Regions from separate parts of the Rhizobium sp. BK049 genome, predicted to be linked through region 2. Evidence: riboswitches for the same ligand, from Rfam matches in the RefSeq annotation. Region 2 holds a riboswitch; the other holds the start of a gene.

Region 1 (7,839 bases), on a different contig from region 2:
AAGCGCGCCGGCAGCATCAGATATGGCCGGGAGAAGAGAAATTGACGGCGCAGCTCCGGGGTGACCGCAAGGCCGGCGATGACGGCATCGCCTTGCGAGGCGGCGAGGGCATCCTTGAGATCGGTGAAAGGCATTGCCTGGATCTGGCACTTATCCGAAATCTCCAGCTCGCCGCAGATTTCGCGGGCGAGATCGACGTTGAAGCCGGAAAGCTTGCCGTTCTGATCGGTGAAATTAAACGGCGGGAAATCAACCGACGTCAGAAAGCGCAGGCGGACCAGCGACGAGAGATCCGGCCTGGCGAGACGCTCGCGGGCATCGAAGAGCAACGGCAGCGAAGGGGCAGCCTGCTGAGCGAATGCAGCAAAGTTTGAAAACAGCGCTGCCAGAAACAGGCCGGCCGCCAGAAAAGCCCTGAGAGTCGGGGATGCCAGCTGGGGTCCAATCATGATGATCCAGTTCCGGGGTTAGGGTCGAGGAGATGTAACAGAGTCATGCCCGCCGGGGAATATCATGGGAGTGAGGGAGTGGATGAGGCTCACGAACCCATTGGCCGCGACATCCTCCAACGCTCCTCATTTGCCGCAGCATCCTCCCACGCCCCGCGAAGGATGAGCTCTCTGGAGCGATGGCGCAGTCCTCCCGCTGCCCCTCAAAACTAGGGGTGCGCCTGCACCTGCACGTTAGCGCGGAATTAAAGAATATCACCTCTATTTGTCGCGACGACACAGGCCCGCCAGCCGATTGCATGATGCATGCGTCAATTCCCTTTCCGGCGCCGCGACAGTCAGGCAGCGCTCTTTACCAACATAATTTCCAAACACCGGACGCGCCGCGCGCCCGGCAAAATCGGGTGACATTTTACATGTTGAAGCATCTGAAAATCCGTACCAAGATCATTTCGGTCGTGGCGCTGCTCGGGCTGATCACGATGGCGGGGCTCATCTATGTCATCTCCGAGTTCCGCCGGGCGGACGCCGCTTATGGCGCCTTTATCGATCATGAGGCGCAGGCCTCGATGCTGAGCGCACGTGCCAGCGCCTCGGTCGTAGCCTCGGTGCTGCAGGTCACCTTGGTTGCCGAGATGCAGCCCGATACGCCGACATACCAGACGGCGCTTGCCACACCGAGCAAGCTGCCGCAGGCCCGCGACCGGATGAAACAGGCCCTCGCCCTGGTTCCGAGCCGCAAGGCAGCGATAGACGAAATCCAGGCCGGCATCGATGAAATCGAAGCTCTGGCCAATAAGATCATCGAGCAGAACAAGGGCAAGGACAGCGCGGGCGCACTCGCAAACGTCGCCCTGATCAATGCCAAGCTCGATGCGCTGACGCCGAAGATGATCGCCAACAATGATGCGATGATGGCGATGCTCAACGATGGCGGCGACGGCCTCTCAGCATCCGTCAACGGCCGGATCACCTTCTGTCTCACTCTGATCGGCACCGCTGTTCTCACAGCAATCGGCTTTGGCGTCACCATGGCGCAGAAAGGCATTGCCGACCCGATGACGAAGCTCAGCCTGCGCATGACGCGCCTTGCCGAGGGCGACACCGATAGCGATATCAGTGGTCTCGACCGCCGCGACGAAGTCGGCCAGATGGCAAAGGCGGTCTCGATCTTCCGCGACAACGCGATCGAGCGTCGCCAGATGGAGGCGCGCGCCGAGGCCGACCGCAGCGTCAGCGACGGCGAGCGCCGCGAACGCGAGGCGCAGAAAGCCCGCGAGGCAGCCGAGCTCGAACGCGCCGTCGCAGCCCTTGGCGATGGCCTGCGCCGCCTTGCGGCCGGCGATCTCGCTTCGCATATCGACGCGCCTTTCGTCGCCCATCTCGATGCGCTGCGCCAGGATTTCAACCACTCGGTCGAGAAGCTCAACGAGACCATGCAGGCGGTCGGGGCCAATGCGCGGGCCATCGGCGCCGGCGCTAACGAGATCCGTTCCTCCGCCGACGAGCTTTCCCGGCGAACGGAACAGCAGTCGGCCTCGGTAGAAGAAACAGCAGCGGCGCTGGAAGAAATCACCACGACGGTGCGCGATGCCGCCAAGCGCGCCGAGGAGGCGAGCCAGCTCGTCACCCGCACCCGCCTCGGCGCCGAAAAATCCGGCGAGATCGTCCGCAAGGCTATCTCCGCCATGCACGAGATCGAAAAGTCCTCAGGCGAAATTTCCAACATCATCGGCGTCATCGACGACATCGCCTTCCAAACCAACCTCTTGGCCTTGAATGCCGGCGTCGAAGCCGCGCGCGCCGGTGAAGCCGGCAAGGGTTTTGCGGTCGTCGCCCAGGAAGTGCGCGAGCTCGCTCAGCGCTCGGCCAATGCCGCCAAGGAGATCAAGTCGCTGATCACCAATTCCGGCTCTCATGTCCAGACCGGCGTCACGCTGGTGGGCGAGACCGGCAAGGCGCTCGATGTGATCGTCACCGAGGTGCAGGAAATCAACCAGCACGTCCACGCGATCGCCGAAGCCTCGCGCGAACAGTCGATCGGGTTGCAGGAGATCAACACCGCCGTCAACACCATGGACCAGGGCACGCAGCAGAATGCGGCAATGGTCGAGCAGTCGACGGCCGCCAGCCACAGCCTCGCCAGCGAAGCATCGGCGCTCAACACGCTGCTCGGCCAGTTCCGATTGACCGGCACCGGCGGCTTTGCCGCCGCCGCACCGAGCGCGTCTACGCGGTCGACAGCCCCGGCACCGCGGGTGGCCCCACGCCCGGCCGCTAAGGCAGCGCAGCTCCGCATCGCCAGGGAAGGCACGGCCCGCCCGGCCGCCTCACCCGCCCGCGCACTCGGCCAGAAGATTTCCAACGCCTTCGGCGCCGGCAACAGCAGCACGCCGTCGACGCAGGATGCCGACTGGACGGAATTCTGAGCCGGCAAGAGGCACGCCTGCCCGGTTCGCGCGGATAGCTGCCCCTCACCCTAACCCTCTCCCCGTAAAAACGGGGCGAGGGGACGTGCCCAGCGAGAGGTCGGCGGGGACCGGAAAGGTCGCGGCACATCCCCCCTTCGCCCTGTTTACGGGGGTCCGAAGGACGGGCCGAGACCGTGGCGCGACCCCGGTCGATGCCGGGAGCCGGATGAGGGGCAGGCTACGGGCCGCACCCTTCCTTCTGGGATTTCACTTAAACCGGCCGCCACCCAACCTCGACCAGAATATTTCCGGGCGCCGTGCAATAAAACAGCCAGCCGCCGCGCATGGTGGCCGGCGGGCCGGACAGGACCGCACCGGCGGCAACAAGCCCGGCATGAACAATATCAACATCAGCCTTCTCAGGCAAAATAAAGCCGACGTGATAAGTCTGACGCTGCAGTTCGACCTGGTCGGCGGTGCCGAACTTCGCGATCGCGTGGCTGAGAACGATTTCGAGGCCGGCGTCGTCGGTCAGGATCGCCAGGCCATTCTGGCCGCGCATATCCTTCAGCGTCAGGCCGAAATGGCGGATGAAGAAATCCGCCGTCGCGGTAATATCGGGAACGTGAAAATCGAGATGGTTCAGGCGCATGACAGTCTCCGTTTGAAAAAATCCCGGGACTGCCTTTTGCCGTCTCCGCACGCCGCCGGGATCCCGCATCTTGATGCGGATCACGTCGCGGGTTCTCGTGCCATAGGCCACGGAGCAGAGCTTCTTGAGAGCGCTCACGACGCTCCAACGGAAGGGATCGGGCTTACCTCAACCGATCCTGCCTTTTTCGACACTGCCGATCTAGCAGACACCGCCGGTTTCGGCAACGCATGGATTTCCTGCGCTCCGGGCAGCACCTCTCGAACGAGTGAAGGCGGAGACGCCGTTTCATCTGGTGCGTCTGTTGCGATCGGGAGTAAGATCGCAACGTTCTGCGCATCGGAAGGGATGGATATGAAACCGGCAATCATCGGCCTCGTCGGCACACTCGTTCTGGCGGGATGCAACACCGTCAGCTACAGCGGCCCGGGCCTCGAACCCATCCCAGGCAGCATCATCTATCACGGCCAGCCGCGCACCAAGCTCACCAAATCGCCACCCGGCTCCTCCTTCCCGCATGATTTTATCGACCAATACGGCCAACAGGTGGAGGAAACCTACATCATCCAGCCCGACCGCAGCCTGATCATCGCACACCGCCGGTATAAGCCGATTCGGTTTTTCGGGGATTAGAAGGACATCGCTGGAAAGGCAGCTGGAGCGGGTGAAGGGAATCGAACCCTCGTATTCAGCTTGGGAAGCTGCTGCTCTACCATTGAGCTACACCCGCGATGCCTTGAGATTTCCAACAGATGGGGGCCGCTGTCAAGTCGCGGCCCGTCAGGCCGGCGTCAGATGCGGAAATGTTTGGAAAGCTTGAGGCCCTGGGCCTGATAGTTGGAGCCGAGGCCGGAGCCGTAGAGGCTGGCCGGTTTTTCCTGCATGTGCTCGTAGACCAGGCGGCCGACGATCTGCCCGTCTTCGAGGATGAAGGGCACTTCGTGGCTGCGCACTTCGAGCACGGCGCGACTGCCGCGCCCGCCGGCCGGCGCATGGCCGAAGCCCGGATCGAAGAAGCCGGCATAATGGACGCGGAATTCGCCGACCAGCGGATCGAAGGGGGTCATCTCGGCGGCATAATCCGGCGGCACATGCACGGCTTCGCGCGAGACGAGGATATAGAACTCGTCGGGATCGAGGATCAGCTCGTTGCGGCCGCGGCTGTATAGCGGTTCCCAGAAATCAAAAATATCGTGCTGGTCCTTTTCATCGACGTCGACGACGGCGGTGTGGTGTTTGCCGCGATAGCCGATCAGGCCGTCCTTGTCGCCGGTGAGATCGATCGACAGCGCGATGCCGCCGCCCGAGACGTTCGGCTGCTTGCTGGCAACGAGCGTTTCGCTTTCATGCAGCCTCAGAAGTTCCGGCTCGCCGAGCACGGACTGGCCGACGCGGAAGCGGATCTGCGACAGGCGCGAGCCGCGGCGCACGACGATCGGGAAGGTGCGCGGGCTGATTTCGAGATAGAGCGGGCCGGAATAGCCCGGCGGGATCTTGTCGAATTCCTGGGCGTAGTCGGTGATGACGCGGGTGAAGATATCGAGCCTGCCGGTCGAGCTCTTCGGATTGGCCGAAGCCGACATGTCGGCCGGCAGCGCTAAGCTCTCCATCAGCGGCACGATGTAGACGCAACCGGTTTCGAGCACCGCGCCCTGGGAAAGGTCGATCACGTGCAGGCTCAGCCGATCGAGCTTGTCCGAGACCAGATGCGAGGGGCCGGGCATGAAAGAGGCGCGCACACGAAACGCCTTGCTTCCTAAGCGCAGGTCGAGACTTGCCGGCTGGATCTGATCGCGGTCGAGCTCCCGCTCGGAGTTCAGACGCCCCGTTTCGAACAGTGCCGCAATCGCGCGGTCCGCCAGAATTCCAGTTTCGCGAGCCATCATGCCCCATCCATCATTTCGCTGCCGACAAAACCAAACTCGGGGAATTGACGCAAGCAGCTAACAGCAGTATTGCAGAATTATCCCGTGGTGATTTGGCCGGTCGGCTTGCAGCCACGTTAAACAAGTGGCTAAAAAGACCGGGTTATGAAACCGGTCTGCTTTTGCGGCCGGTTTTTTTGTTATGTGAAGGTGATGGCATGAGCAAGACCTGGCGCCCGGCAACCCAACTCGTCCATGGCGGCACGCTGCGTTCGCAATATGGCGAAACATCAGAGGCAATCTATCTCACCCAGGGTTTCGTCTATGACACGTCGGAAGCGGCAGAAGCCCGCTTCAAGGGCGAAACGGACGGCTTCATCTACGCTCGCTACGGCAGCCCGACCAACGACATGTTCGAAAAGCGCATGTGCGCATTGGAAGGCGCCGAAGATGCCCGCGCCACCGCCTCCGGCATGGCAGCCGTCGCCGCCGCCGTCCTCTGCCAGGTCAAGGCCGGCGACCACATTGTCGCCGCCCGCGCGCTGTTCGGCTCCTGCCGCTGGGTCGTGGAAACGCTGGCGCCGAAATACGGCATCGAGTGCACGCTGGTCGACGGCCGGGATCTCGCCAATTGGGAAAAGGCGGTCCGCCCGAATACCAAGGTATTCTTCCTGGAGAGCCCGACCAACCCGACGCTCGAAGTGATCGATATCGCAGGCGTCGCCGAGCTCGCCAACCAGGTCGGCGCCAAGGTGATCGTCGACAACGTCTTCGCGACGCTGCTCTTCCAGAAGCCGCTCGAACTCGGCGCCCATATCGTCGTCTATTCCGCCACCAAGCATATCGACGGCCAGGGCCGGTGCCTCGGCGGCGTGGTGCTCGCCGACAAGGCATGGATCGACGAGAACCTGCACGACTATTTCCGCCATACCGGCCCGGCCATGTCGCCGTTCAATGCCTGGACGCTTCTCAAGGGCATCGAGACGCTGCCGCTGCGCGTCAAGCAGCAGACTGAAAATGCGGCGAAGATCGCCGATTTCCTGGCAGAGCAGGGCAAGGTCGCCAAGGTGATCTATCCCGGCCGCAAGGATCACCCGCAGGCTGACATCATCGCCAAGCAGATGACCGGCGGCTCGACGCTCGTCTGCTTCGAGCTGAAGGGCGGCAAGGAGGCGGCCTTCGCGCTGCAGAACGCGCTTGAGATCATCAAGATCTCTAACAATCTCGGCGACAGCAAAAGCCTGATCACCCATCCGGCAACGACGACGCACAAGAACCTGACGGAAGAGGCGCGTGCCGAACTCGGCATTTCTCCGGGTACGGTGCGGCTTTCGGCCGGCATCGAGGATACGAACGACCTGATCGAGGATTTCGCGCAGGCGCTTTCCAAGGTTTCGGCCTGATGGACTGGAATAGCGGCCGGACTTCAATGAGGAGCCGGCCGCCGATCTGCGGGAACAAGTACCCCCGCGCCGGCGTTGCGAAGTAAAATTAACGCTGACGATTAGGCTTAACGATCGAAAACCATACGATGATCACCATTTGACCGCTGATCAACGTTCCGTTTCTTGACGGACGGGGCCTCTTTATAAGATACGGGTAACATATCTTGACTATGGTGCAAGGCATGTATCGCGCCCTCACAAGAGATATCGAAGTCGTGGTCGAACCGTTCTATCTGGAGGAGCAATCCGATCCGGAAGACGATCGCTATGTCTGGGGTTACCGGATCGTCATCAGCAACAATTCCGGCGTCGCCGTTCGCCTCATCAATCGTTACTGGAACATCACCGACCAGAACGGGGTGGTGGACGAGGTGACCGGCCCCGGCGTGGTCGGCGAACAGCCGCGGCTCAGCCCCGGCGACACCTACGAATATTCCTCCGGCTGCCCGCTCGACACGCCCTCAGGCCTGATGTTCGGCCACTACCAGATGGAAACGGATGAAGGCGAGCTATTCGACGTCGACATCCCCGCCTTCTCGCTGGATTCACCGGGGCTACTGCGCGTGCTGAACTGAGCGCAGGCCCCAAAGTCGATATGCCCGATCACCCCCAGACGACATGCATCAGAGATCAAAAGGATCCGAGGCCGTCCGGGTGTCCGGCTTTGCTTCGAACGGATCCTTTGATTGGGGCGTGGCTGGCCGCTGAGCGACTGCAGCGTTTACCGCCTTCTGGCAGGTGAGCATCTCATCCGTTGCCCTGACGGAATTTTTTAAACTCAGCGCAACAATCTGCTTTCCGTTGAAGGTGGCGCGAAAACTCAGTTTACGAGCGAACTCGGCAATCAGACTGGAATCCTTAAAATCGATCCATAATCCCTTGAAGCCATCAAGATCGAGAGCGCTCGCATTCGCCGTCCATTGAGAACGATCTAACGACAGTTCGATGGGATATTGCTTTCCCACTTCCAAGGATCCAGTTCGGATTTGCGATCACAATGTAAAAAGGGCTCTCCTT
Region 2 (7,839 bases):
CCACAGTCCGCTTGGCGGTGCGTTCTCGAGACAGGCAGAAATTATGGTCGTACAATGCCTGTTCATTGCCGACGAAACGCTTCATCGGAGCCATCTCGCGGAAATCGAATTCAGTGCCGGCAACGGGCCGGATTTCGCCGGTCGGCACCTGCTTTTCGTCGGTCGGCAAATAGTGATCGGCGGCGATCATGATGTCGTGGGCCAGCGCATCGTCGCGGCCGTCGAGATTGAAATAGGCGTGCTGGCAGACATTGGCGAGCGTCGGCTGGTCGCTTGTTGATTCGTAGGTGATCGACAGCTCGCCGTTGCCATGCACCCGGAACGTCGCCTGGATGGTGCAATTGCCGGGGTAGCCGGCGCGGCCGTCGGGATCGACGATCTTCATCACCAGCCGGTCGACGTCATGCTCGACGATCGTCCAGTTGCGCTTGCCGATGTTGTCGCTGCCGCCATGCAGATGCGTCACGCCGTTTTCGTTCCGCTCGAGCTGATAATCCTTGCCGTCGAGCGTGAACCTGCCGCCGCCGATGCGATTGGCGCAGCGGCCGGGCGTCGCGCCGAAATAGGCCGAGTAGAGCGGGTAGTTGTCGAACTCCTCGAAGCCAAGCTGCAGCGGCGCGTCATGTCCCGCAAGGCGCAGATCCTGGATGACCGCGCCCCAGGTGATGATCTTGGCCGTCAGGCCGCCGCCATTGATGACGACGCGATAGACGGTTTCGCCCGCCTTCGTCTGCCCGAAAACATCCCGCTCCAACTTATCCGACATAATCGACCGTCCGTTCCTTTGCGCGTCCGATAAGACGCGCGGCGCTATAGAGTTCCGGACCGGAACCTGACCGCATTTGCTCCAAACCGCAACCGGGCAGGTCAGAAAGAAATGCCGGTCAAAGATCCATGCCGATCTCTTCGACGTCATAGGGCGTCGTCTGGTAAATCTCATTGATCCAGTTACCGAACAAGAGGTGCGCATGGCTGCGCCAGCGGTTCTGCGGCGCAAGCGTCGGATCATTATGCGGGAAGTAATTATGCGGCATCTTGATCGGCACGCCGGCATCCACATCGCGGAAATACTCATCCGAAAGCGAGGTGGAATCATATTCGACGTGGTTGAACATGTAGAGCCGCCGGCCCCTCTTCTCGTGCACGAGGCATACGCCCATCTCGCTGGATTCCATCAGGATTTCCAGGCTTGCGGATTTCTCGATATCTTCGCGGCGCACCTCTGTCCACCGCGACACCGGAACCTCGAAATTGTCGGAAAAGCCGTTCAGATAGATGGAGGAAGGCTTCAGGTTTCGGTGCCGGTAGACGCCAAAGGCCTTTTCCTTAAGCTCATATTTCGGAACGCCGTGGAAGTGATAGATCGCCGCCATCGCGCCCCAGCAGACGTTCATCGTCGAATGGACGTTGGTCTCGGTCCAATTAAAGATCTCCTGCATCTCTGCCCAATAGGTAACGTCCTCGTAGGGCAGAAGCTCGATCGGCGCTCCGGTGATGATGAAGCCATCGAACTTGCGCTGCTTCACCTCTTCCCAGGTCTGGTAGAAGGCGAGCAGGTGATCTTCGGATGTGTTCTTCGCCTTGTGGCCGCCGATGCGGATGAGCGACAGCTCCACCTGCAGCGGCGAAGCGCCGACGAGACGGGCCATCTGCAGTTCGGTCTTGATCTTGTTGGGCATCAGGTTGAGCAGGCCGATCTGCAACGGTCTTATATCCTGACGGATCGCCATCGTCTCGGTCATCACCCGCACACCTTCCTGAACCAGGGTTTCGAAAGCGGGCAGCGTATCGGGGATCTTGATGGGCATTTGCGGTCAACTCGATCGAAAATAAAAAACCGGCGGCGAAAAAATCGCTACCGGTCCGCACGCGGCCCTTTAGCGACTTTTTTAACGTGGCTGCAAGCCGGCCGGCCAAATCACCACGGAGTGCCTTAATTAGTCCCAGTTGAGCCGCGAATCAACTCCGAATGCATGCGGGAGCGGAGCGTCAAGAATCATCACAGTTTAATGACTGATAAAATCTGTTGATAGACCGGTAACGCCACCATGTTAATAATGACAGTATGGGCGGTTTGGAAAAGCATGATGGCAGATAAGATTGAGGGGAGGCCGGGCACCAGGAGGCAGGATAAGGTTGGTTACGACTTCAGCCTGACATATCGCCTCGGAGTAATGTTCTCGGCATTCTGGAATTCTGAAGTGCGTGGCAAGGTGCTGTTTCTGGCAACAGTGCTGATCCTCGTCATCCTTCTGACAGCTTATGGCCAGGTCATTCTGAACGAGTGGAACGCCCCCTTCTATGATTCGCTCGAGCGCCGCGATCTCGGCGAATTCTTCCACCAGCTCGAAATCTTTGCGATGATCGCCGGCACGCTGCTGCTGCTCAACGTGCTGCAGGCCTGGCTGAACCAGATGACCGCGCTCTATATGCGCGAGGGCCTGTCGCGCGATCTCGTCGATCAATGGCTGAAGCGCAAGCGGGCGCTGCGGCTCGCCTCGAGCGGCCTGATCGGCGTCAATCCCGACCAGCGCCTGCACGAGGATTCCCGTAACCTCGCCGAAAGCACAACAGGGCTCGTTCTCGGCCTCTTACAGTCAACCATTCTTCTGGTGAGCTTCATCGGCGTGCTCTGGGAGCTGTCGAGCGGCTTCGTCTTCCACATCAGCGGCCACAGCTTCTCCATTCCAGGCTACATGGTCTGGGCAGCGATTTTTTATGCCGCCTCCGCCTCGGTGCTGAGTCAGGTCGTCGGCCGCAAGCTGGTCAAGCTCAATGCCGACCGGTTCTCGAAGGAGGCCGAGCTTCGTTTCACGCTGATGCATGCCAATGAGAACATGCCGGCAATCACCGTCGCTCGCGGCGAAGAGAATGAACGCCGGCGCATCAACACCGACATCAGTTCGGTGCTGAGGGTGGTCAAGCGGCTCGCCATGGCCAATACCAATCTCACCTGGGTTTCGGCCGGCTACGGCTGGCTCGTGATCGTTATCCCCATTATCGTTGCCGCACCCGCTTATTTTTCCGGCGGCCTCACCCTCGGGCAGCTGATGATGTCGGTCGGCGCCTTCAACCAAGTCAATACGGCGTTGCGCTGGTATGTCGCCAATTTCGGCCCGATCGCCGAATGGCGTGCCACGCTGATGCGCGTCACCGACTTCCGCCAGGCGCTGCTCGACATGGACGAGGACTTTGGTGTGAAGGGCAGCATCGCCTATGAAAACACCACCCCCGACAGGCTGACGCTGAAGGATGTGGTGATCAATGCCAAAATCGGCGAAGACATCGAGGAATGCGGCGGTTTTCGCCTGCGTGAAACCGATATCGTGATCAAGGCCGGCGAAAAGATCATGATCAACGGCGATCATAGCGTCAACCGCAAACTGCTGTTCCAGGCCTTGGCCGGGCTCTGGCCGTGCGGCAGCGGCACGATGGGTCTGCCGCCGATCGACGACATGCTGTTCGTTCCGCAGATTGCCTATATTCCGGGCGGCACTTTGCGCGAGGCGCTTGCCTTCCCCGAAAGCCCGGATGCCTACGAGCAGGCTGCCGTCGAGGCGGCCCTTGAAAAGGCCGGCCTGCACTCTCTGATCGCAAGGCTCGATACCCGCGCCCGCTGGGACAAGCTGCTCGACAGCGATGAGCAGAAGGCGATCGGCTTCGCGCGCCTGCTGCTGGTGCGCCCGCGTTGGATCATCTTCGACGAAGTGCTCGAGGGCATGGAGCCGGAATGGCAGGAGACGATGTGCAGCGTGCTGACTTCGATACCCGAAACGGGCATGATCTATATCGGCCGCTCTGAGACCTATCTGGAGGCGCTGCAGCCGCGGGTGCTGCATCTGCAGGCTCTGCCTTCGAGATCTGAAGAGCCGCAGCAGCAGGTCGCCCAGACCACCGGCGCCAGCGCCAGTGCGGGCGCAGCCGTCGTCCCCGCGCCGGCGCTTTAAGACCTCCCCCATCAGCAGGAGTTTTACCTGCAGCGTGACGCGAGCGGCTGAGCGCGAGAGTCTCAGCCTTCGAGCTCTTCGCGCAGCATTTCGAGCTCCAACCATTCCTCTTCCATCTTGGACAGGCCGGCGCGCAGCTTTTCCATCTCGCTCGCAAGCCGATTGAAGGCGGCGGGGTCACGCGTGAAGAGACCGGGATCGGCCATGACAAGTTCGCGCTTGGCGAGCTCGGCCTCGGCTTTGGCCATCTCCTTCGGCAGATTTTCCAGCGCGAATTTCTGCTTGAAGGAAAGCTTGCCCTTCGAGCCTCCGCCGGAAGCTGTTATCTCCTGCGTCTTCGGCTTCTCCGCCGTCTTCTCGGCCTTCCGGCGCTCTTCGAGCGCGCCTTTGCGCTGCGCCAGCATGTCCGTGTAGCCGCCGGCATATTCGATCCATCGGCCATCGGGCGCATCCGGTATGGCGGGCGCGATCGTCGAGGTCACGGTGCGGTCGAGGAAATCGCGATCGTGGCTGACGAGAATGACGGTGCCGGGAAAGCCGGCGACGATTTCCTGCAGGAGGTCGAGCGTCTCGATGTCGAGATCGTTGGTTGGTTCGTCGAGGATCAGGAGGTTTGCCGGGCGCGCCAGGATGCGTGCCAGCATCAGGCGGGCGCGTTCGCCGCCGGAGAGGCTTTTGATCGGCGTGCGCGCCTGTTCCGGCTGGAACAGGAATTCCTTCATGTAGCCGGTGACATGGCGCTGTTCGCCGTTGACGAGCAGGTTTTCGCCACGCCCGTCCGTCAGGTAGTTTGCAAGCGTATCCTCGGGGTTCAGGTCCTCGCGTTTCTGGTCGAGGGTGGCGATCTCCAGGTTGGTGCCGAGTTTCACTGTGCCGCTATCCGGCGAAAGCTGGCCGGTCAGCATTTTCAGGAGCGTCGTCTTGCCGGCACCGTTCGGTCCGACGAGACCGATGCAATCGCCGCGATGTACGCGGATCGAGAACGGCGTGACGATGGCCCAGTCGCCGAAGCTCTTGGTGATCTTCTCGGCCTCGATCACCAGCTTGCCAGATTCCTGCGCGTCCGAAACCGTCGCCTGCACCGTGCCTTGCGGTCCCTTATGGCCGCGATATTGCGAACGCATCGTCTGCAGCTCGCCGAGGCGGCGCATGTTGCGTTTGCGCCGGGCCGTGACGCCGTAGCGCAGCCAGTGTTCTTCGCGCTCGATCGCCTTGCCGAGCTTGTGCTGCTCCAGCTCTTCGGCCTCCAGCACCTGGTCGCGCCATGCCTCGAAATGCGCGAATCCCCTGTCGAGCCGGCGCGAGGCGCCGCGGTCGAGCCAGACGGTTGCCGTCGAGACTTTTTCGAGGAAACGACGGTCGTGCGAAATCAGCACCAGGGCGCTGCGGGTCTTCTGCAGCTCGCCTTCCAGCCATTCGATTGTGGGAAGGTCGAGATGGTTGGTCGGCTCGTCGAGCAGGAGAATATCCGGTTCCGGGGCCAGCACGCGGGCAAGCGCGGCCCGGCGCGCTTCACCGCCGGAAAGGGTGTTCGGATCTTCTTCGCCGGTCAGGCCGAGATGCGACAGAAGATAGGTGACGCGATAGTGGTCGTCGCCCGGTCCCAGCCCGGCCTCGGCATAGGCCTGAACGGTGCGGAAGCCGGCAAAGTCCGGGGCTTGTTCGAGATAGCGCACCGTCGAAGACGGATGGCGGAAGACCTCGCCGGACTGCGCCTCGACCAGGCCGGCGGCAATCTTCAGGAGTGTCGATTTGCCAGAGCCGTTACGCCCAACGAGACAGATCTTGTCGCCGGGCTCGACCTGCAGCGAAGCGCCCGCCAGCAGCGGTGCGCCGCCGAAGCTCAGGAAGATGTCGTCGAGTTTCAGAATGGGAGGGGCCAAAATCAGACTCCGGAAAGATCATAGGGTCGGGCAAGCACGATTGCCCGGCCGCTCTCGAGCGAAAAGCGAACCTTGCCTTCCGCGACATTTGAAATGGTGCGCGATGAGCCGAAAGGCAGATGGAAATCCGTGAGCGGATAGCGCGCATTCTCGATGGAGAGCCCCTTCAGCTCGCTGAACCCGGGGACGGAAAACAGGCAGCCCTTGGGAAGGTCCAGTTCGATCGTGCCGGCGAGCAGCGGAACGGCCTCTTCCTTGCCCGAGGTCAGCAGGACGTCGAAACCCTGCTCAGCAAGACCGACGGCCGACAGCAGGTGCTGAAGCGCATGGTCGGAGCGTTCGCCGCCGAGCGCGCCGGCGAGGATCAGCCGCCGGGCGCCTCGGGCGACCGCTTCCGATACCGCGATCTCTCCGTCCGTTGCCGCCTTTGCTGCGGGATAGGGTTGCTTTGGCACATCGAGAAAGCCCGCTTCGAGCTCGGGGGGCGTCGAATCGAAATCGCCGACCCAGAGCTCAGGCATGACACCAAGCGCCGCCGCATGCCGCATGCCGCCATCGGCCGCGATGAAACGGCTGCCGCCGATCGCGTGGCGCAGGCGTTCCGTCAGGCTGAGTTCGCCGCCGAGCAGAATGGTGAAGGTGGATTGGCTCATGGGCACTGCCCTTAGCGCAAACGGGGGGGCGAGGGGAAGGGGCACTGACGGACGGCGCTTTCGCCTCAACCGGGCGTGTCCTTGTCGCGCGAGAGAAAGATCGCCTCGTAACCGCCAATGAAACGTTCGAACAGCGTCGCGAAGCGCTCTATATCTTCGCGCGGCCAATCGGAGACGATCTCGGAAATGATGGCCATTTTCTGCGCGTGGATCTCGGCAAGCAGCGCCTGGCCGGCCTCGGTGATGACGACCACGATCCGCCGCGCATCGGCCTGGGAGGCTTCGCGGCGCAGCACGTTGCGCCCGACCATCTCGGCCACGACCCGGCTGGCACGCGACGGGTCGATGCGCAGCATCTCCGCGATCAAGCCGACGGTAACCTCGCCGGGCGACTCAGCCCGCCGCACGGCGTCCAGCACGTCGAGATGGGAAAGCTCAAGGCCCGGTGCGGCACTCTGGATCGCCAGCCTGCCGATCAGCCGTCGGCCGGTCATCAGGCGCATGCGTGCCATGCTCTTACCGATGCGAGGCAGGTTCTCATCGTCCGGCTCGGCCCGACCGTTGGACAGGATCTTCGTCAGCGTCTCATTCATGACGGCACCATAGCAGAGCGGAGGTTAAAATTGAATATGCCGGAGTCACTCATGTGCCGTTGACAATTCCATGCTAATGGCACATAAAATGGATGAAACTCGGAAATATGCCCCCATGGACATGCAGCCCGCGCCTGCGCCGCTCGTGACGGATTCTCGTCGCCGGCTTATCCTCTTCTTCTTTCTGATGACCGCCATGTTCATGGCCACGCTCGATAATCAGATCGTCTCCACGGCCCTGCCGACGATCGTCGGTGAGTTCGGCCATCTCGAGCGTTTCGGCTGGATCGGCTCGGCCTACCTGCTGGCGCTCAGCGCTGTCATGCCACTCTACGGCAAGCTTGGTGATCTCTTCGGCCGCAAATATGTGATGATGACGGCGATCGCAATCTTCACCACCGGCTCCGCGGTCTGCGGTCTCGCCGTCTCGATGAACACGCTGATCGCCGCCCGTGTGCTGCAGGGCCTCGGCGGTGGCGGCATCATGGTATCGATCTTTGCCGTCAACGCCGACCTGTTCGAGCCGCGCGAGCGGGCGCGCTATCAAAGCTATTCCAGCCTCGTGCTGATGGCTTCAGGCGCGATCGGCCCGGTGCTCGGGGGAACGATGAGCGATCTCTTCGGCTGGCGCTCGATCTTCCTCGTCAACGTGCCGATCGGTTTCATCGTGCTCACCGGCCTTGCCTTCATGCTGCCCTACCGCAAGCCGCATCGGCGCCCGAAGATCGATTATGCCGGCGCACTCCTGATCGCGCTGACGACG

What was found. A riboswitch is a leader RNA that binds a small molecule or an ion and turns the genes downstream of it on or off. The one in region 2 is predicted to bind S-adenosylmethionine.
Region 1: linked by a shared signal. The riboswitch ahead of FHT70_RS26795 (O-succinylhomoserine sulfhydrylase) and the one ahead of metA (homoserine O-succinyltransferase) in region 2 are both predicted to bind S-adenosylmethionine.

What each region holds. Positions count from the first base shown of each region.
Region 1 covers NZ_JACHYV010000033.1:41,583-49,421, forward strand. The annotation lists gene FHT70_RS26765 (transporter substrate-binding domain-containing protein) at 1-449, opposite strand, end outside; gene FHT70_RS26770 (methyl-accepting chemotaxis protein) at 866-2,878, shown strand; gene FHT70_RS26775 (VOC family protein) at 3,132-3,512, opposite strand; gene FHT70_RS26780 (hypothetical protein) at 3,867-4,145, shown strand; tRNA gene FHT70_RS26785 (tRNA-Gly) at 4,169-4,242, opposite strand; gene FHT70_RS26790 (2'-deoxycytidine 5'-triphosphate deaminase) at 4,304-5,398, opposite strand; SAM riboswitch at 5,473-5,551, shown strand; gene FHT70_RS26795 (O-succinylhomoserine sulfhydrylase) at 5,596-6,780, shown strand; gene apaG (Co2+/Mg2+ efflux protein ApaG) at 7,005-7,397, shown strand; gene FHT70_RS30750 (hypothetical protein) at 7,446-7,787, opposite strand.
Region 2 covers NZ_JACHYV010000018.1:33,470-41,308, reverse strand. The annotation lists gene FHT70_RS19020 (aldose epimerase family protein) at 1-766, opposite strand, end outside; gene metA (homoserine O-succinyltransferase) at 885-1,808, opposite strand; SAM riboswitch at 1,858-1,935, opposite strand; gene FHT70_RS19010 (ABC transporter ATP-binding protein/permease) at 2,049-3,947, shown strand; gene FHT70_RS19005 (ABC-F family ATP-binding cassette domain-containing protein) at 4,010-5,830, opposite strand; gene FHT70_RS19000 (thiamine diphosphokinase) at 5,833-6,483, opposite strand; gene FHT70_RS18995 (MarR family winged helix-turn-helix transcriptional regulator) at 6,549-7,076, opposite strand; gene FHT70_RS18990 (MDR family MFS transporter) at 7,192-7,839, shown strand, end outside.